3 regions of the Micromonospora sp. WMMD987 genome follow, and region 2 is predicted to be linked to each of the others. Evidence: riboswitches for the same ligand, from Rfam matches in the RefSeq annotation. Region 2 holds a riboswitch; each other region holds the start of a gene.
The links. A riboswitch is a leader RNA that binds a small molecule or an ion and turns the genes downstream of it on or off. The one in region 2 is predicted to bind cyclic di-AMP.
Positions count from the first base shown of each region.

Region 1 (6,504 bases), 2.3 Mb from region 2:
CTGCCGGCGGCCCGCGCGGCGGTGCCGGCGGCCCAGCCGATCGCCGCCCCGACCAGCGCCGCGCTGATCAGCAGCGCCCAGGGCAGGGCCGGACGACGCCCGGCGAGCGCGTCGAAGGCGAGAGTCGCCCGTCGACGTGCCTCGTCGGCGGTCGAGCCGACCAGGTCGCCGGCGTCGGTCAGCCCGGAGTCCCGGACCGACCGGGCGGCGTCCCGGACGCTGTCACCGGCCGAGTCGACCGCCGAGAGCAGCTGGTGCCAGGCCTGGTCGGCGATGCGCTCGGGCTTGCTGCGGCGCTCCAGAAGGTTGCTGCCGAACATCGTGGTTACCTCCTCGGGTGCCGAAGTCTGCGGCCACTTCGGACTTCGACGTCTCTGCGGCGCGGGCGGTTCGCTCGCCGGCCGGTGCTCCGGCCGGTCATCGACCCAGTGCCCCGACCGGCCGGAGCGCAAACCCGGTACCGCTAGCGGACCGTGACCACGGACGTGGCGCGGGCGAAATCGTCCCCGTCGTCGTCATCGTCGTCGTCCCCACCGCCGAAGCCGCAGGCGAGCACGAGAGCGAGCAGCGCGCCGACCCCGGCCAGGCCGAGTAGTCTCCTGATCATCGATCGTCCCCTCCGTCGTGGTGACCCATCTCTCGCCCACGGTAGGTACCTGGCACAACCAGCGCCGCCGCGTCGCCCGGGGCTCGCCCGACCTGCGGGATTCGAGGTGGGGTGGACCCGGACCGCTACTCTGGGACGGTTGGAACGGCCGGGACGTGTCGGCCGTCGAAGTGAAGTCGAAGAGAACAGGAACAGCAACGGTGCGGAGAGGGACGGTCCGGTCCGTCCGGATCCGCGAATTGCTCATCCCGAGGGGTGGCGACCGAGGCCATCGGAGGAATACTCTCGGTCGCGGCCCGCGTACTGATGAGGCGCCCGGAGACGGGCGAGTGGAGGTGCTCGCGTGAGCCTGTCGATCGTGAAGTCGGTCCTGCCGGCCGGTGTCATCGAGATCGCCCCCCGTGGCGAGATCGACGTCGACACCGCATACGAGGTACGTGAGGCGATCGCCGAGGTGCTGGCCAAGGGGCGGCCCGCGCGGATCGAGCTGAACATGCGACTGGTCACCTTCATCGACTCCGTCGGGATCAGCGCGATGGTCGCCGGCTTCCAGACGGCCGAGGTCAGCGGGGTCAAGCTCGTCGTCACCGAGCCGAGCCGGTTCGTGCACCGGCAGCTCTGGGTGACCGGGCTGCTCGGTCTCTTCGGCGCCCCGGAGCCGTACTTCGCCGGTGCCGCCACCCCCGAGGTGCTGCCGGGGGCCTGATCCGGGCCGGGGACACCCCGCCCGGCCGGTGCCGGCGGGGCCGGTGCGTTTCACCCCGGTACCGCCGATGTGACCGCCGTCCGGTCCGGGACGTTGCCAGGCCCTCTCCGGTACGGCACGATCGGGCGACCGACGACGGTCAGGAGGCCCGGTGGTGGTCCGGCGGGAGAGCTTCAGCTACACGGTGCAGGCGCGCTGCGCACAGGCGGACGCGGTGGCGCTGCTGAGTGATCTGTCCCGGCAGCAGGAGCTGCATCCCCTGATCGTCCGGGTGCGCCGGTTGCCGGCCCGACCGGGTGCGGTGGCCAGCTATGCGATCACCGACCGGCTGGAGCTGGGGCCGCTGCGGTTCCCGGTCACCTACCAGGCCGACGTGCTGCTGGTCGACCAGGACGAGATCGTGACGGTGGCCCGGCAGCAGCCCGCCACCACGGTCCGCAACCACACCCGGCTCCGGATGGAGGGGGACCTGCTGCGGATCGACGTGGAGATCACCCTCGCCGCGCCGGCACCGTTGTTCGGCTACGCCTTCCGGCAGGCCCGGGCCGCTCACCTGGGGCTGGCCAGCCGCCTCGGCGCGGTGCTGGACGGTCGGTCCGGCGACACTCCCGCGGCGGCCTGACCGGCGACGCGACCGGCTGCGGTGGCCCGACCGGCGGCGTTCCGACCACCGGCGGCCCTGGGTGGCCCGACCGCCCGCGTTCCGGCTACCGGCGGCTGTGGTGGCCCGACCGCCCGCGTTCCGGCTACCGGCGGCTGTGGTGGCCCGACCGCCCGTGTTCCGGCTACCGGCGGCTGTGGTGGCCCGCCCGTCGAGGACGGGCCACCCGGGGTGGTGCTCAGATCATCGACAGGTGCACGTGGTTGGTGTGGTCGCTGGACGGGTCGCCGTTGCCCCCGCTGTACGACTTCCAGCCGCTGCTCGGCAGCCAGATCCGCTTGAACCAGATCACGTAGAGCACGCCGAGCCGGTCGGCGTTGCGGATGAAGTACGCGGCCAGGTTGTTGCCGTACGTCCGGTCGCCGCCACTGGCCACCCCGCCGAAGCCGTTGCGCTGGGCGGCGAAGTCGCACGCCCGGCCCTTGGGGTGCTCGCCGGACCCACTGGGCCGGTAGCAGGAGACGTACCGGGTGAAGCCGGCCGCCTTGGCCTGGTTCAGGGCGTTGAGCGTACGCGGGGTGATGCAGCCGTTGGCCGGCGTCGGGTCGTTGACGCTGCACGACTCGGACGGCCAGGAGCCGTCGGAGTTGCGGGGCGCTCCCTTGGCGTTGCTGGTGGACGTGCCGTCCGAACTGCCGGAGTCCCGGGAGGTGGGGGTCGGCTTGTTGGCGGCGGCCACCGCCAGCGCTCGTTCGGCCTGCTCCTTGCGCTTGCCCATGGTGGCGACCTGCTTGCGCTGTTCGGTGATCTCGCGACTGACCGCCGCCCGGGTCCGGGTGGCCTGGTCGCGGGTCTCGATCATGGTGCGCAGTTCCTGGTCCTCCCGGGCCGCGACCGTCTCCAGCGCCGCCGCGCGGTCCAGGAAGCCACTCGGGCTGTTGCTGTTGAGCAGGGCGGACATCGGTCCGAGGCGGCCGGTGCGGTAGGCCGCTCCGGCGATCTGGCCGACCTTGCCGGTCTGCACGACCAGTTGGGCCTCGATGTTCTTGAGCTGGCCGTCGAGTTCCTGCTGGCGTTTGGTGGAGCGGTCCAGGGCGGCCTTCGCGTCGACCCAGCCCTTGCTGGCCGCGTCGAGCTGGTCGCGGAGCGCCGGTGTGCCGCCCTCGTCGTCGTCGCCGGGAGCGGCGAGCCGGGTGACGGGCGCGGCGACGGCCGGGGTGAACGGCGCGGACGACACGCCGAGCGCGAGGCTCGTGACGACTGCGGCCAACAGCCGCGTGGTGGTTCCTACCCGCATACAGAGTCCTTCCGTCAGCCGCCGACCGGGTTAGCTGACGGGTTCGGGACGGAAGATCCCTACCGCTGACGCGGATGCACCCCAGGAACGTGGTTCCCCGGTTCGCCCTGGTGGGCGATTAGGCGGCGGCCACCGCCGGCGCCGGTGGGCGCCGCCTGGCGGAGGCCGGAGCCGAGCCTACCGGTACGGGTGGGACGCCCGTCCACCTCGTGACTGAGGGTACGGGAGTGAATACCCCTTTATGGGGTAAACAGGACAAAATCCAGCGCGATCACCGCGTGCACGGCGGTTCGGTGACGCTCCGGTGGTCCCGATCCCGCCCGTCGGGCCGCAGCGGGCTCCGGGTCACCAGTGGGCCGGGCCGCACCCGCCGGGAGTGCTGCCCGGCTCCACCTGGAGGGTGGCGTGCTCGATGTGGAAGTCGTCCCGCAGGGCGCCCCGGGCGGCGGCCAGTACGGCGCCGACCTCGGCGTCGGTGGCCAGCGTGAGGTGCGCCGAGGCGACGTCCATGCCCGAGGTGAGCGTCCAGACGTGCAGGTCGTGCACCTCGGTGACGCCGGGCACGGCGGTCAGCCGGTCGTGCACGGCGGTCACCTGGAGATGCTCCGGGGCGGCCTGCACCAGGATCCGCACCGCCGCCCGCCCGAGTCGCCAGGTGCGGGGCAGGATGAACACGCCGATCGCCACCGCGACCACCGGGTCGGCCCACCACCAGCCGGTGCCGGCGATCAGCAGTGCGGCCACGATCACGCCGAGGGAGCCGAGCAGGTCGCCGACCACCTCCAGGTACGCCCCGCGCAGGTTGATGCTCTCCTTGGCGCCCTCGCGCAGCAGGGCGAACGCGACAAGGTTGGCGAGCAGGCCGAGCACCGCCACCACCAGCATCGGGGCGGCCAGCACCTCGGGTGGCTCGCCGAACCGGCGGACCGCCTCGATCAGCACGTAGACCGCCACCCCGCTGAGCAGCAGGGCGTTGGCCAGCGCGGCGAGCACCTCCAGCCGGTAGAGGCCGAAGGTGCGCTGCGGGTCCTGCGCGGCCCGTCGGGTCGCGGTGATCGCGGCCAGGGCCATCCCGATGCCGAGCACGTCGGTGAACATGTGCCCGGCGTCGGAGAGCAGGGCCAGTGAGCCGGTACCGAACGCGGCCACCGCCTCGACCACCATGAACACGGTGAGCAGCCCGAAGGCCGCCCAGAGCCGACCGCGGTGCCGGTGTGCGGCGTTGCTGATCGTCGCGCTGTGGTCATGACCTGCGCCCACGTCCACACCTTCCGTCGCCGCGAACCCGGTCCAATCTATGCTCACATCGCTATGTATGCAAGTGATGGCCGGGCTTCCGGCCAGGTCGGACCGCCCGGGTGCCGTCGGTTCAGTCGACGGGATCGACGGTGGTGAGGCGTTGGGTGGCCCGGGACAGCGCCACGTAGAGCGTCCGTACCCCGGAGCCCGGCTCGGCCCGGATCTCGCCCGGACAGACCAGCACCACCCCGTCGTACTCCATGCCCTTGGCCTGGAGGCTGTCCACCACCTGGAGCCGCGCCCCGCCCCGGTCGCCCAGCCAGCCGGCGACCTCGTCCCGGCGGGGCACCGGCGTGATCACGCCGACCGTCCCCGGCACCTCGGCGAGCACCGCGTCCACCGCGTCCACCGTCGCCGGGGCCAGCTCCGCCGCCGGCACGGTCAGCGCCACCGGGTCCACCCCGGTGGACCGCACCGCGCTGGGCAGCTCCAGGTCGGGATAGAGCCGGCGGATCTCCGCCGCCGCCACCGCGAAGATCTCCGCCGGGTTGCGGTAGTTGGTGGAGAGCGTGAACCGGTGCCGCCGTCGCCGGCCCAGCGCCTGGTCCCGGGCCCGGTCCAGCTCCTCCTGGTCGCCGGTCCAGGCGGTCTGCGCCGGGTCGCCCACCACCGTCCAGGAGGCGAGCCGACCGCGCCGGCCGATCATCCGCCACTGCATCGGCGAGACGTCCTGCGACTCGTCCACCACCACGTGCGCGTAGTCCCGGTAGTCCTCCGGCCGCTCCCGGGCTGCGGCACGGGCGGCGCGCTCCCGGTCGCCGAAGGTGCTCAGCTCGCGGACCCCACCGGCGAGCTGGTACGGATCCCGGTTCGCCCGCCGCGGACGTACCGGCTTGCCCAGCAGGGCGTCCAGCTCGTCGAGCAGGGCGATGTCGGCCACCGTCAACCCCTCGGTGTCCAACGACCGGTACGCCCCGGCCAGCACCGCGGTCTCCGCCCGGGAGAGCAGCCCGGTCGCGTACCGGCGCAGCCGCTCCGGTCGGGCCAGCCAGCCCAGCACGTGCCGGGGGTGCAGCCGGGGCCACCACGCCTTGAGGAACTCCCGGAACTCCGGCCGGTCGATGATCTCGTCCTCGAAGGCGGGCTGTTCGGGCAGACCGCTGAGGGCCAGCCGGCGGGCCTGCGTGTACAGCGCGGCGAGCACCCCGTCGAAGCCGACCCGGCGGACTTCGTTGCGGCGGGCGCCCCGGTGCAACGCCCGGTCCCGGATCCGGTCCAACTCGCGCCGCTCCAGGCGCAGCAGCGTCCCCCGGTAGAGCAGCCGCAGCTCCTGCGGACCGTCCGGCACCGCGTCCCGGGCCGCCCGTTCCAGCACCCGCCGCATCCGTAGCGACCCCTTCACCGCCGCCACCTCGGGACTGTCGGTGCGGGTCGCCGACAGGCCGGGGAAGAGCGAACCCAGCGAGTGCAGGGTGGCGGTCTCCTCACCCAACGAGGGCAGCACCGAGGCGATGTAGTTCACGAAGACCGCCGACGGACCCACCACCAGGATGCCGCCGCCGGCGTACCGGCTGCGGTCGGCATAGAGCAGGTACGCCGCCCGGTGCAGGGCGACCGCCGTCTTCCCGGTGCCCGGCCCACCGGAGACGATCGTGACCCCCGTGCCGGGGGAGCGGATCACCTCGTCCTGCTCCCGCTGGATGGTGGCGATGATGTCCCGCATCCCCCGTCCGGTCGCCCTGGACAGGGTCGCCAGCAGCGCCCCGTCGCCGACCACCGGCATGTCCGGCGGCGCGGACGCCGGGTCGAGCAGCTCGTCCTCGATCCGGGTGACCTTCTCGCCCGACGAGCTGATGGTGCGTCGCCGTACCACCCCCAGCGGCTCCGCCGGGGTGCCCCGGTAGAAGGCGGCGGCGGCCGGGGCCCGCCAGTCGACCACCAGCGTCTCGGCGTTCTCGCCGCGGATCCCGAGCCGGCCGACGTGCAGCACCTGACGGTCCCGCAGATCGAGCCGGCCGAAGACCAGCCCCTCGTGCTCGGCGTCCAGCAGGTGC
Region 1 covers NZ_CP120861.1:5,434,880-5,441,383, reverse strand. The annotation lists gene O7612_RS22890 (hypothetical protein) at 1-320, opposite strand, end outside; gene O7612_RS22885 (hypothetical protein) at 464-607, opposite strand; gene O7612_RS22880 (STAS domain-containing protein) at 951-1,313, shown strand; gene O7612_RS22875 (SRPBCC family protein) at 1,465-1,935, shown strand; gene O7612_RS22870 (hypothetical protein) at 2,153-3,211, opposite strand; cyclic di-AMP (ydaO/yuaA leader) riboswitch at 3,215-3,346, opposite strand; gene O7612_RS22865 (cation diffusion facilitator family transporter) at 3,557-4,471, opposite strand; gene O7612_RS22860 (AAA family ATPase) at 4,581-6,504, opposite strand, start outside.
Region 1: it holds a riboswitch for cyclic di-AMP, as region 2 does, so the genes downstream of both, O7612_RS22870 (hypothetical protein) here and O7612_RS03775 (hypothetical protein) in region 2, are expected to answer to the same signal.

Region 2 (6,504 bases):
GACCGTCCCCACCCGGGATACGTGCGCTGACCTGCCCCTGGATGCATCGACGGGGATGAGAATGCCGACAGTTTCCGCCCGGCCGGTCCGGGAACTCCGCCGACGGCGCGACGCCCGCCGCGCCGGGTCCGACAGACCGGAGGAGACCACCCATGGGAGTACGTCGTCAGGTCGCCGCAGCCGTCGCCACCGCGACGGTACTGACCACCGCCGTCGCCACCGCGACGGTGCTGGCCACCGCCGTACCCGCGCAGGCCGCGCCGACCGCCGTCGACACCGGACCGCTCACCCCGGTCGCCGAGGTCGACGTCGAGCGGTACGCGGGTGACTGGTACCAGGTCGCCGCCATTCCGGCGATCTTCGAGGTCCAGTGCTTCAAGAACGTCAAGGCCCGCTACGACGTCCAGACCGACGGCACCGTCGGGGTGCGCAACACCTGCCAGACCATCGTCGGCACCACCAGCGCGGTCACCGGTCGGGCCCGCAGCGAGAACCCGCCGGCCGACTCGGCGTTGACCGTGTCGTTCCTCAAGCTCGGCAGCCGCTGGATCTACCTGGGCGGACCGAACTACGTGGTGATCGGGCTCGACCCCGACTACCGGTGGGCGGTGGTCGGTGACCCGGCCCGGACCACCGGCTTCGTCCTGTCCCGGGAGCCGGCGCTGACCGGGGCGCAGACGGCGGCGGCGAAGGCGGCGCTCACCGCCAACGGGTACGACCTCTGCGACTTCCGCACCACCCGGCAGGACGGCGGCGGACAGGCCGGCAGCTTCTGCTGAGCGGCCCGTGACCCGACGGCCCGTCCACGCCCGGGGCGGGGCGGGCCGTCGGGTCAGGCGTCCCGGTCGGCGTGGTCGGGGGTGAAGAGGGCGAGCAGGGCGCCGACCTGACGATCGGCCTCGGCGGGGTGCCGGAAGTGCCCGCTCGGATCGATGGTGTACTCGTTGCGCCGGCCGACCCTGGTCCGCCGCAGGTAGCCGCCGGACTCCAGGTCGGTGACGATCGCCTGGGCGGCCCGTTCGGTCACCCCGACCTCCTCGGCGACGTCGCGGAGCCGGGCCGTGGGGTTGCGGGCGATGGCGAGCAGCACGTGACCGTGGTTGGTGAGGAACGTCCAGTTGCGGGCGCTCCCGGCGCTGCCTGTGGTATTCGCCATACCGGTCATCGTATGGCCCGAACCTGGGGAACCCGCCGCCGGCCGGCGTCCCCGCGTCCACCCCGGCCGGCTTTCGACCCGCCGTCGACATCCCGCCGACCAAAGCCTGAAACGTGTATCACGAAATCTTGACGTACCTTTAGCTGCGTGTGACCGTGGGAACACGGCCGTCGTCGCCGCCGGCCGGCGTGACCAGGCACTATCCCGGACCGAGGTGAGGCAATGGGCCCGATCACTCCGACCCAGGCGCTGGCCGAGTTACAGGCCGGCAACCGGCGTTTCGTCGCCGGCGAGCCCCGCCACCCCAACCAGGGCGCGGTCCACCGGGCCGCCGTCGCCGACGGCCAGCACCCCTTCGCGGTCATCGTCGGCTGCTCCGACTCCCGGCTCGCCGCCGAGATCATCTTCGACCGGGGGCTGGGTGACCTCTTCGTGGTCCGGACCGCCGGGCACACCGCCGGCCCCGAGGTGCTCGGCAGCGTCGAGTACGCGGTGACCGTCCTCGGCACGCCGCTGGTGGTGGTGCTCGGGCACGACTCCTGCGGAGCGGTGCAGGCCGCCCGGGAGGCGGCCCGCACCGGCACCCAACCCCCGGGGCACCTCTACTCGGTGGTCGCCGCCGTCGGGCCGAGCCTGCGCCGGGCGGCCCAGCAGGGCGTGCACGACATCGACGGGATCGTCGACATCCACATCGCGCAGACCGTCGAGGTGCTGCTCGGCAACTCTCCGGTGATCGCCGCCGAGGTGGCCGCCGGGCGGTGCGCGGTGGTCGGCATGTCCTACCGGCTGGCCGCCGGTGAGGTCCGCCAGGTGGCCCCGGCGCACGCTCCCGCCGCCGACGCGTCCGCCCTCACCGCCGCCGTCCCCGGCCCCGCCGTGGTGCCGGCGGACGCCGACGCCGCACCGGCGGCCGTCGCCGGCTGAGGCACATGGGCCGGCGGCCGTCGCCGGCTGGGGCAGATGGGCCGGCGGCCGTCGCCGGCTGAGACCCGCTCACGACGGAGGCCGCCCGGTTCGACCGGGCGGCCTCCGCCGTCAGTGCCCGCTCCGCCCACCGGGTCGGGGACGCGGTGGGCGGGAACCGGATGCCGCGTCGCTACAACAGGGACACGTGTACGTGGTCGGTGTGGTCGGACGGGCCGGAGTACGAACTCCATCCGTTGGCCGGGAACCAGATCTGCCGGTTCCAGATCACGTAGTAGATGCCCAGCCGGTCCGCGTTGCGGAGCAGGAACGCGGCGAGGTTGTTGCCGTACATCCGGGTGTCGTTGTTGTGCCACGGGCTGAAGCCGCTCTTCTGCAACGACCAGTCGCACGCCTTGCCCTTGGGGTGCTCCCAGGGGCCGCCGGGGCGGTAGCAGCCGACGAACCGGTTGAAGCCGGCCCGCTTGACCTCCTTGTACATGTGCAACGTGCGGGGGGTGACACAACCGGACGTGGTCGGGTCGTTCTCGCTGCACGACTCGGCACGCCAGTCGCCGTCCGCCGTCTGACCCGGGGCGATGCGGGCCACCGGTGAGGTGGCGTCGACCAGACCGCCGGTGAAGCCCCGGCCACCGACCAGGGCCAGCGCCTTGTCCGCCTCGGTCTTCTTCTTGGCCATCAGGTTGGTCTGCTTCTGCTGCTCACGGACCTCGGCGTCGACGGCGAGCTTGGCCTTCTCGGCCCGGGTCCTCACCTCGTTGACCTCGGCCAGCTTGCCGGCGTTGACCATGTTCAGCTCGTCCAGGGCGGCGGCCCGCCGGACGAAGGCGTCCGGGGCGTCGCTCTCCAGCAGGGCGGCGACCGCGCCGACGCGACCCGTCCGGTACGACTGGGCGGCGATCTCGTTGACCTGCGGGGCCAGCGCGGCCAGCTCCTGCTCGGCCTTCTCCACCTCGATGGCGTACTCGAGTTGGCGCTTCTTGGACTTCTCCAGCCGGTTCTTCGCCGCCGAGTACTCCCGGTTGGTGGCCTCGATGACGTCGGTGAGCAGCTTCGGCTCCTCGTCCTCCTCGTGACCCGAGGGGGAGGGCGCGTTGGGTGCCGCCGTCGCGGGGGCGGCGGTGGGCCCGGCGACGATCGCCAGGGCGGCGAGCACGGCCACTGCCGGCGTCAGCCAGCGGCGTAGGGGTGCCGTCACAGTTTTCCCTTCCGTCGACCGCCGACCGGGTTAGCTGACGGGTTCGGGACGGAAGTGGCCCCTACCGCTGGCGCGGATTCACCCCAGGTGCTCGGTTCCCCGGCTCGCCGTACGGCGATTGGGCGGTGGCCCCGCTGGCGCCGGTGGGCGCCTTCGGCGGTGACCGGCAGCGAGGTTACCCGAGAGTCGTAGCAGGAATCTACGGCCACAACACGGCGAAATGCGTATTTTCCCGATAGTGGGCGGTGACCAGCGGCGGGGTCGACAGTGGTGGTCCCCGCTCCGGTCACGTACCGCAGTGTCACCATGCCGCTTCCGTGTCGCTGTCGCGATCCGGCCATCGACCGGGGGCCGGGGTGGACGGTCCGCCGGGCCGGGACGCGCCCAGCGCCTCCCACGCCTCGGCGCGGTCCGGAGCCGGGCGCGGGGTGGGCGGCGGTCCGGCGGGGGTGGCGTCGGCGGGGCCGCGACCGGCGGTGGTGACCAGCGCGGCCAGCCCGGTCGTCAGCGGCACCGCCGCCACCAGGCCGAGGGTGGCCACCGCGCTGCGGACGATCTCCTGGGCCAGGAACTCGCTGGTGAGGATCTGGCCCACCGGCCGGCTGTCGGCGGTGAGCAGGAGCAGCAACGGCAGTGAGGCTCCCGCGTACGCCAGCACGATGGTGTTCACCGTGGACGCGATGTGCGCCCGGCCGACCCGGGTGGCGGCCCGGTAGAGCTGCAACCGGGACAGCCCGGGATTGGCGTGGGCCAATTCGGTGACGGTGGCCGACTGGGTGACGGTCACGTCGTCCAGCACGCCGAGCGAGCCGATGATGATCCCGGCCAGCAGCAGGCCGTGCAGATCCACGTCGCGCTGGTACATCGACAGCGTGGTGGCCTCCTCGCTGCCGTACCCGGTCAGGTGGGTGGCGGCGGTGGCCAGCGTGCCCAGGATCCCGGTCAGCACCAGGCTGCCCAGGGTGCCGAGGACCGCCACCGAGGTCTGCGCGGTGATCCCGTGGGTCAGGTACAGCACCACGAACATGATCAACGCCGCGCCGGTGATCGCGATGGGCAACGGCGCACCCCCGGCCGAGATGCCCGGCACCACGAAGGTCAGCAGGATGGCGAAGCTGGCCCCGAGACCGGCCAGGGCGGCCAGCCCGCGGAGCCGGCCGAACGCCACGATCGCCGCCGCGAACAGGGCGACCAGCCAGAGCAGCGGCGTGCCCCGCTGGTGCTCGGCGATGTGGTAGCTGACCGCCGTCGGGTCGGTCGGGTCGGTCAGCGCGACCAGCACCACCTCGTCGCCGACGGCCACGGTCGGTGCCCCCGGCCCGGACGGGACCGGCGTCTCGACCTGCCGGCCGGTGTCCGGCCCCTGCTCGACGGCGACCGTCACCGTGCCGCACGGGCCGGCGTCCGCCCCGGACGGCCCGTCGGGGGTCTGCGGGGCGGGCGGGCAGGGCTCGGTCACCACCCGGGTCACCGTGCCGTGGTGGCGGGGCACCTGCTCGCCCTGGTCGATCTGCCGGGTCTCGCCCGGCCAGAGCAGCAGGGTGGCGATCACCGTGACGACGATGAGCGGCACCACCGTCATGACGAGTATCCGCCGCACCCGGGGCGGGGTGGACGGAGCGGGACGGGTGTGGTCGGCGCCCATGCGTGCGAGTTCTCCCAACGGTCCGGGACGGGATACGGGTCAGCCGGCCGACCGGTTCATCCCGCGGGCGGCGGTCGTCGTCGGACGATGGTAGCCACCACCCCGGCCCGTCCGCCGGGTTCACCCTGCCCACGGTGTGCCGAGGGGCACGTTCGCCCCGGCGGCCGGTGGGTCAGCCGCGCTTCATCAGCCGGCCGACGGCGGCCATCATCTCGGCGGCCATCTCGTCGGCCCGGCCCTCGGCGGCCCCCTCGTGCATGCAGTGCCGGGCGTGGCCGTCGAGCAGGCCGAGGGCGACCTTGTCCAGGGCGGCCTGGACGGCGGAGATCTGGGTGAGCACGTCGATGCAGTACCGGTCGTCGTCGACCATCTTCTCGACGCCCCGGACCTGCCCCTCCACGCGGCGCAGCCGCGCGAGCAGTTGGTCCTTGCTGGCGGTGTAGCCCCGGACCGGGTTGCTCGGTGTGGTCATGGCGACCACGATAGCGTACCCCCGGGGGGTATGCTACGGTCGTCGGGCGAGGTACCCCTGGGGGGTATGTTGGAGGAGAGGGAGGGAGCGCGTCATGATCACGAGCTACCAGGTGAAGGGCATGACCTGCGGGCACTGCGTCAGCGCGGTGAGCGCCGAACTGGCCGCGCTGGACGGGGTGACCGAGGTGCAGGTGGACCTGGCCTCCGGCCGGGTGGCCGTCACCAGCGCCGGTCCGTTGGACACCGGGGACGTGCGGGCCGCCGTCGACGAGGCCGGCTACGACCTCGTCGAGGCGTGACCGGGCGGTCGCGGCGGGAGACCGGGGTGGACCGATGAACACGGCGACCAGACTGGGCGGCTTCGCCCTCGTGCTCGCGGCGGTGTTCGGCGCGGCGTACGGGGGCGGTCAGCTGGCCGGCCCCGTCGCGCCACCCGCCGACACCCGCCACGACCCCGCGCACACCCCGGCGTCCACCGCCGCCACCGACGTCCCCCGCCCGACGCCGACCGGCACCGACGGCCCCGGGCACCCGCACGGTCGACCGGAGGCGCCGCGATGACCCCCGCCACGGGGAACCCGCCCACCGCCCCGCACCTGATCGAACTCGCCATCGGCGGCATGACCTGCGCGTCCTGCGCCGCCCGGATCGAGAAGAAGCTCAACCGGATGGACGGGGTCGAGGCGAGCGTCAACTACGCCACCGAGAAGGCCACCGTCCGGTACGCCGACCGGATCACCCCGGACGACCTGATCGCCACCGTCGAGAAGACCGGCTACACCGCTGCCGTGCCGCCGCCGCCCACCCCTGCCGGGGCGGAACCGGCCGGCGAGCCGGTGGACGCGCTGGCCGCCCTGCGTACCCGGCTGCGGGTCTCGGCCGTGCTGACCCTGCCGGTGATTGTGTTGGCGATGGTGCCGGCCTGGCAGTTCACCTACTGGCAGTGGCTGTCGCTGACGCTGGCCGCCCCGGTGGTGGCGTACGGCGGACTGCCCTTCCACCGGGCGGCCTGGACTAACCTGCGGCACGGCGCGGCGACCATGGACACCCTGGTGTCGCTCGGCACCCTCGCCGCGTTCGGCTGGTCGCTCTGGGCGCTCTTCCTCG
Region 2 covers NZ_CP120861.1:831,088-837,591, forward strand. The annotation lists gene O7612_RS03760 (lipocalin family protein) at 153-779, shown strand; gene O7612_RS03765 (MarR family winged helix-turn-helix transcriptional regulator) at 833-1,156, opposite strand; gene O7612_RS03770 (carbonic anhydrase) at 1,379-2,080, shown strand; gene O7612_RS03775 (hypothetical protein) at 2,253-3,278, opposite strand; cyclic di-AMP (ydaO/yuaA leader) riboswitch at 3,282-3,413, opposite strand; gene O7612_RS03780 (YibE/F family protein) at 3,580-4,923, opposite strand; gene O7612_RS03785 (metal-sensitive transcriptional regulator) at 5,096-5,395, opposite strand; gene O7612_RS03790 (cation transporter) at 5,490-5,696, shown strand; gene O7612_RS03795 (hypothetical protein) at 5,731-5,958, shown strand; gene O7612_RS03800 (heavy metal translocating P-type ATPase) at 5,955-6,504, shown strand, end outside.

Region 3 (6,504 bases), 1.6 Mb from region 2:
TGGATCGCCGCCATGCTGGTCTTCGGCTACCACGTCGGCACCATGCGGATCGTCACCCAGCCGGACGCCAAAGCGGTGGTCGACTGGTTGTTCACCCTCGGCCTGTCCGGGGTGCAGTTCTTCTTCATCCTCAGCGGCTTCGTGCTGGTCTGGTCGACCCGGGACGGCGACCGGCGGCGGGACTTCTGGCGTCGCCGGCTCGCCAAGATCTACCCCAACCACGTGCTGACCTGGGCGGCGGCGCTGCTGGTGATGTGGTGGTTCGCCGACCCGGTGGTGCCCCGCGCCGCGCTGGAGAACCTCTTCCTGGTCCAGGCGTGGGATCCCACCCCGGGCTACTTCTACAGCATCAACAACGTGAGCTGGTCGCTCTCCTGCGAGCTGTTCTTCTACCTCTGCCTGCCGCTGGTGCTGCCGGCGATCCGGCGGGCGCACTCCGGCCTGCTCTGGGCCGTGGTGGTGGCGGTGCCGCTGGTGATCCTGGCACTCTGGCCCGGTCAGGCGTTGCTGCCCGAGGGCACCAACTGGTGGTTCACCCAGGTCTTCCCGCTGGTCCGGTCCACCGAGTTCTGGCTGGGTGTGGCCGCTGCCGAGCTGCTGCGCCGGGGCCACTGGCGGGGCCCCGGCCTGCCGCTGGCCAGCCTGCTGTTCGTGGCCGTCTGGGTGGTGGCGCACTGGATCCCGGCCGAGATGTGGGCGGCGCTGCTGTCGGTGGCGTACATCCTGGTCATCCCGGCGGCGGCCCGCGCGGACGTGCAGGGACACTGGTCCCCGTGGCGGCACCGGACCCTGGTCTGGCTCGGCGAGGTGTCGTTCGCCTTCTACCTGGTGCACGTGCTGGTGATGATGACCGTGCTGCGGCTCACCGGGCACTGGGGGGTGGGGCTGCCCGGCTGGTCGGGGCCGCTGGCCGTGCTCGGCTTCCTGGTGGTGAACCTGGCGTTGGCCGCCGCCGTGCACCGCTGGGTGGAGACCCCGATGATGCGCCGTCTCGCCCCCCGCCGCCGCCCTCCACCCGCTCCCGCCGCCCCCGCTCCCGCCGGACCGGCCATCGTGCCGGGGCCGAGGGCGGCCGACGGCGGACGTCCCGTCGAGTACGTCGGGCCGCGCGACCCGCGCTGACCCCGCCGGCACCCGCCACCCCGCCGGCACCCATCACCCCGCCGGCACCCGCCACCTGATCGGCGCCCGCAACCACCGGCACCCGGCAGCCGCCATCCCACCGGCAGCCGCCACCCCGGGCGGGGGTCGACAGCGGCCGCCCGCAGCGATCGGGCTTCCTCCGGCGGACGCGACCGGGTCCACCATGGTGGGCGCGGCGACACGCCCGGCGATGCTGCGGGCCGGTCACCCCGGCGGTAGCGTGGTCACGTGTCCCCGGTCGCGTCCGTCAGTCCCCTGTGGTGGGTCGCGCGCGGGATGTCCCGGCTCCTGACCAGCCTTGCCGTCGCGCTCGCGTTCGCCGCCGCCGGCCCCGGGCTACCCGGCCCCGCGCTGTTCGAGCCGGCCGCGACCGCCCTGGCGCTCGACGCGTCCCCGTCCTCTCCCGCCGCCCCGACCCCGGCCGCCCCGGTCGGCAGGCCCGACGGCGTCCGCGCCGGTGACCCGGCGGTCGAGTGGACGACTGCGGCAACGGGGGAGCCGGTCGATACCGTGGCACTCACGGTGCCGGTCACCACCGCGCAGAGCCGGCCGGTGGCGGCCCTGGCCACACCGCTAGGGCGGGTGCCCGCCGCCACTGCCGGCCCCCGGGCACCTCCGGCGGGCTGACCCGGCCCGCACGGGGCCGATCCGCCCGTGCCGCACCGACGACGAACCTCACTCCGCACCGCCCGGCCGGTTCTCTCCGCAACGGTCCCGCCGCCGGTACGGCCTCCGCTTCCGCAACCCGCCCACGAGGTGTCGACCGTGAACACCGTGCTCTCCCAGTTCCTGATCGAGGTCCCGACCGCCACCGTGATCTGGTCCCTGCTGCTCGTCCTGGCCCTGACCGGGCTCGCCGTCCTGGTCGCCCGCCCCGAACCGGACCGGACGACCGACCTGGCCGCCGACGGCCCGCCGTCGGACGCCCCGCCTCCGCTCGCCGATCTGCGGCGCTACGCCGAGGAGGTGGCGGTGGCCGCTTCCGGGGCCGCCCAGACCGCCCGCCGTCGCCGGTCCGCGTGGCTGGCCGCGCAGGACGCCCTGGACCGGGCCTGGCAGGCGTACGACGAGGCGGACACGGTGGCCCGTCGGTTCGCCGGTGCCGGCGCACTGCCCCGCCCGCGTACCCCCCGCACCCCGATCGAGTACGCCGACCGGGAGCGGTGGTTGCACCAGGAGGCGGTGGCGGCGCACTGGCGGGGGGAGCTGTCGGTCGAACGGCTGCGGGACGTCTTCGCGCACCGCGACGGGTGGGATCCACGCCGGCACCCGGTGGAACACGAGGTGATGCTCGCCCGCGCCGTCCGCGAGGACCGTCGTACCGCGTACCGGGCCGCGGCCGGGTGGGAGCGGTTGGCGTGGCGGGACGCCGAACTGGCCGCCGAGGCGGCCCGGTCGCTGGCCGTCGAGGCGTACGCGGCGGCGCAGCGGCTGCGACCGGCCCGGATCCCGTCGCCCCGCCCCGTGACGTCGGCGGCCCGGCTGCCCCTCGCCGCCCGCTGGCGACCTGCCCGGGTGAACTGAGGTCGAGCGGTCGCGGGGGATCGACTCGGCCCGGCGACAGGTCGGCGGCCGAATCGTTACCTGTCGGTTGTGGTCGGCGTCACCCCGGGTAGGGATTCGGACACCGGGTCACAGTCGGTGACATCGAGCGTGGCGATCACCGGGGGTTACCGGCGGCCCGTCCGGTTCGCGCCCGGACGGGCCCGGACGCACCATCGGACCCGCTGCGGCAGGTCGGTGCCCGAGTGCCCCGGAAGACAGCTCGCCGGAGGATGTTTACGCAGCTCACAGGGGTTGGCGAGGGGAAAACCGACCAGTAGTGTCGCTGCGGTCCGGTGCGGTTTCCGATCGCCGAAGGTGACGCCGTGCCGACCCGCTCAATCGTGCGAGTCACGAACCGGGGACCCACACGCACCACTGGGGTGAATCGCCGGGCCACGGCCCGGGGTAGGGCGATCTTCCCGCCCGAATCCGTCAGCTAACCCGGTCGGCGGCAGCGGAAGGAGTTCCCTGCTCGTGCAGCATGACCCGACCCCCTCGGTAGTTCCTCCACCTCGGTGCCGGGGCACCGCCGGACCGTCGCGCCCGAAGCGCTGACCCGGCCGTCCGCCCCGCCGCCCGGCCCCTGTCGGGCGGCCTCCGCCGATCCGTCCGGCCCCGTCCGGGCGGTCCCGACCGCACCAGCGGCCCCTCCGACCGATCCGCGCGTGGCGTAGCCCGCCGCGTGCCGGTCCGGCGTGTCGCCGCCTCGCCCCGTGGAGGAACACCCCGTGAAGCATCACATGAAACGTCAGCTACGCCGCCTGACCACCCAGCGTCCGTACCAGGTGGTGGTCGGCTCGGCCGCGGTCCTCGTCCTGACCACCGGTGCCGCCGCGCTGGCGGCCGGTGTCGCCGGCGCCCCGACCGACCAGCCGCGTTCGACCGCCGTCGTCGCCGAGCCCGCCCCCCGTCTCGACGATGTCGCCAGCCGGGCTCAGGCCCGGGTCGCCGTCCCCGTTCCGGCGAGCCCGTCGGTCACCCCCACGACCAGCCCGTCAGCGAGCCCCACGCCGTCGCCGCGGGCCACCCGGGCGAAGGCCCGGCCCACCGCCGACCCGGACCTGGCCCGCCGGGTGGTGGCCCCGAAGCCGCCGTCGTCGAAGCTGCTCCGCTACGACTACCAGGCCCAGACCACCTACTACTACTGCGGCCCGGCTGCGGTGCGCAACGCGCTCAGCGCAGCCGGCATCGAGCGCGGCCAGGACGACCTCGCCGCCCAGTTGGGTACCACCGAGATGGGCACCAACTCGGCCGAGGACACCACCCGGGTGCTCAACGCCGTGGTGAAGGGCGACCCGTACCGGACCCGGATGTTCGCCGGCACCCCGAGCGACGCCCAGGTCGAGCGGCTGCGGGCCGACGTGGTGGAGACGGTCGCCGCCAAGCGGGCCGTGGTCGCCAACGTGGCCGGGGACGTCACCGACCTCGACGGTGGTTGGCACTCCTTCCCCGGCGGCCACTACGTCGCCGTGGTGGGATACCGGGACAACGGTCGCACCGTGCGGATCGCCGACTCGGCCGACCCGTCGCTGCCGGCGTACTGGGTCGGCGTGACCACCCTGGCGAACTGGATCGCCACCCGGGGCTACTCGGCCTGACCGACGCCCCACCCGCGAACCGGACCGCCCCGGCCGCCCGACCCCGGGCGCCGGGGCGGTCCGCTGTCGCAGGCCAATCCCGCCGGCGGACGAACGAGGTCGGATCCATGTTCCAGTGGCATCCGGCGCTCGCGATGCCACTCGACCATGGATCGAGCGTGATCTTGCCGAGGGAGACGCGCGGGGGGCGCGCGGGCGCGGGCGGGGGGTCAGGGGCGGGCGCGGGCGGGCGGGAGGTCAGGGGCGGGCGCGGGCGGGCGCGAGCGGGCGGGCGGGAGTGGGGGCGAGTGGGAGCGGGCGGGATGTGGGTCAGGGGTGGGGGGAGAGGGTGGCGGTGTTCCGGGCGGTACGCGGGGTCGGCGGGTTCCACTCCGGCTCCAGCTCCCGCCGGGCGGCGTCGAGGAAACCGTCGGCGTACGAGTCGGCCGGGAAGTCACCCAGGTAGCGACGGCGGGTCTGCCAGCGGGCCGCCATCAACGGGTCGGTGTCCAGCAGCCCGGCCAGCACCTCGTCGAGGTTGGACATGTCCCGGCGCAGTACGTAGCCGGAGGCGGCCAGCGGGAAGCGGGCCACGAACTCGTCCCCGTCGACACCCAGGTCGGTCACCGCGTACGGCTTGCCCGAATAGAGGTAATCCGAGATCACCCCGGAGACGTCGGAGATCAGGGCGTCGGAGCGGTTGACGCAGTCGGTCAGGCTCAGCTCGCGGCTGGCCGCCGCGCCCCACAGGTGCTCCCGACCGGTGCGGGACCGGTCGGCGGCGAGCAGTTCGGTGAGCCGGGCCAACTGCCGGGCCGAGGCCGGATTCTGCCCGGTGTACGGGTGGGCGCGCAGGATCACCGTGGCGCCCCGGTCGAGCAGCCGGCGCAGCAGCGGCTCGGCCACCGGCAGTGAGCAGTAGTTGGCGTCGGCGTGGTGGCCGGTCCAGGTGGGGGTGTAGAGCACGGTCGGGGCGGTGAGCGGACGGGCTTCCTGGCGTACCTCGATGCCCTCGACCTGGGGTCGACCGACCACGACGAACTTCTCGGCGGGGATCTCCACGCCGGCCCGCGCGTACCGCTCGATCGCCGCCGAACCGGCGACGAAGATCTTGTCGAAGATGGCCGAGACCGGGTTGGCGCTGGGGGCCTTGTCGCTGTCGCCGTGGTGCAGCTGCACGTGGGTGAGCTGGGTGAACCGGATGCAGTGGCTGTTCTTCGCCCCGTGGTTGACGTAGAACGCCACCCGTAGGCTGGGCACCAGCGCCTCGTCCATCGCCTTCAGGGTGGGGCAGTAGACCACCGGGGCGCGGGTGGCGGCGGCGATCGTCGGCAGGAACTCCGGCTCCCGCAGCAGCACCAGGAACGGTCGGCCCAGCCGTTCCAGGTAGGGCAGCCACATGGTGACCTGGTACTCCGAGCCGGGCGGAGCGGAGAAGTAGAGCAGGAACTCCGGCTGGTGCGCCCGCAGCGCCCGGGTCACCGGGCTGCCGCCGCCCGCCGGCCGGAACCGCCGCCGGGCCAGGTCCAGGCCGACCGCGCCGCAACCGACCGCCACCACCAGCACGACGGCCAGCGCGACCACGGCGGGCAGGGCGAGGGCGGCGGCCACCGCCACCACCGCGAGCAGCCCCAGCAGCACGCCGTCGAGCCGGGCGGCGACCAGCGGGGTCCACGTCCGTACCGGCAGGTTCGCCGCCCGGATCTCCAGGTTGCCGGCGTCCCGCAGCGGCCCCACCAGCAGCACCAGGCCCAGCAGCGCCAGCGCGGTCAGCGCCAGCACCGGGTCGAACCCGTCGTCGAGCCGACGGGTGTAGCCGACCAGGACGCCGGCGGCCAGCAGCACCGTCTCGGCGACGATGTCGGCGTCCGGGCGGACCCGGCGTTCGTAGCCGGCGGCGGCCAGCGCGGCCACCGCCAGGGCCAGGCCCCAGCCGGTGGCCCCGGTGAACGCCACCACCAGGAAGGCGACCACGGCCAGGCCGGTGGTCAGGCACCGCGCGATCAGTTTCCTGACCAGGTCACCACGCATGTCACACCGTTTCCGGGGTCGGGGTCAGCCGGCGTCGACGCTGTCGGGCAGCCGGTCGTGCTCGGCGGCGGTCGGCTGGGCCGGCACCGGGGCCGGCTCGCCGGGGGCCCGCCGTACGTCGATCACCTGGCCGGTGAGGTCGGAGATCAGCACGTCGAGCGAGGACTGGGCGACCGCCTCGGCGGCCAGCAGGGTGTGCTCCGGCTCC
Region 3 covers NZ_CP120861.1:2,462,984-2,469,487, forward strand. The annotation lists gene O7612_RS10575 (acyltransferase) at 1-1,122, shown strand, start outside; gene O7612_RS10580 (hypothetical protein) at 1,372-1,770, shown strand; gene O7612_RS10585 (hypothetical protein) at 1,909-2,667, shown strand; cyclic di-AMP (ydaO/yuaA leader) riboswitch at 3,011-3,154, shown strand; gene O7612_RS10590 (C39 family peptidase) at 3,417-4,286, shown strand; gene O7612_RS10595 (CDP-glycerol glycerophosphotransferase family protein) at 4,596-6,296, opposite strand; gene O7612_RS10600 (bifunctional cytidylyltransferase/SDR family oxidoreductase) at 6,321-6,504, opposite strand, start outside.
Region 3: it holds a riboswitch for cyclic di-AMP, as region 2 does, so the genes downstream of both, O7612_RS10590 (C39 family peptidase) here and O7612_RS03775 (hypothetical protein) in region 2, are expected to answer to the same signal.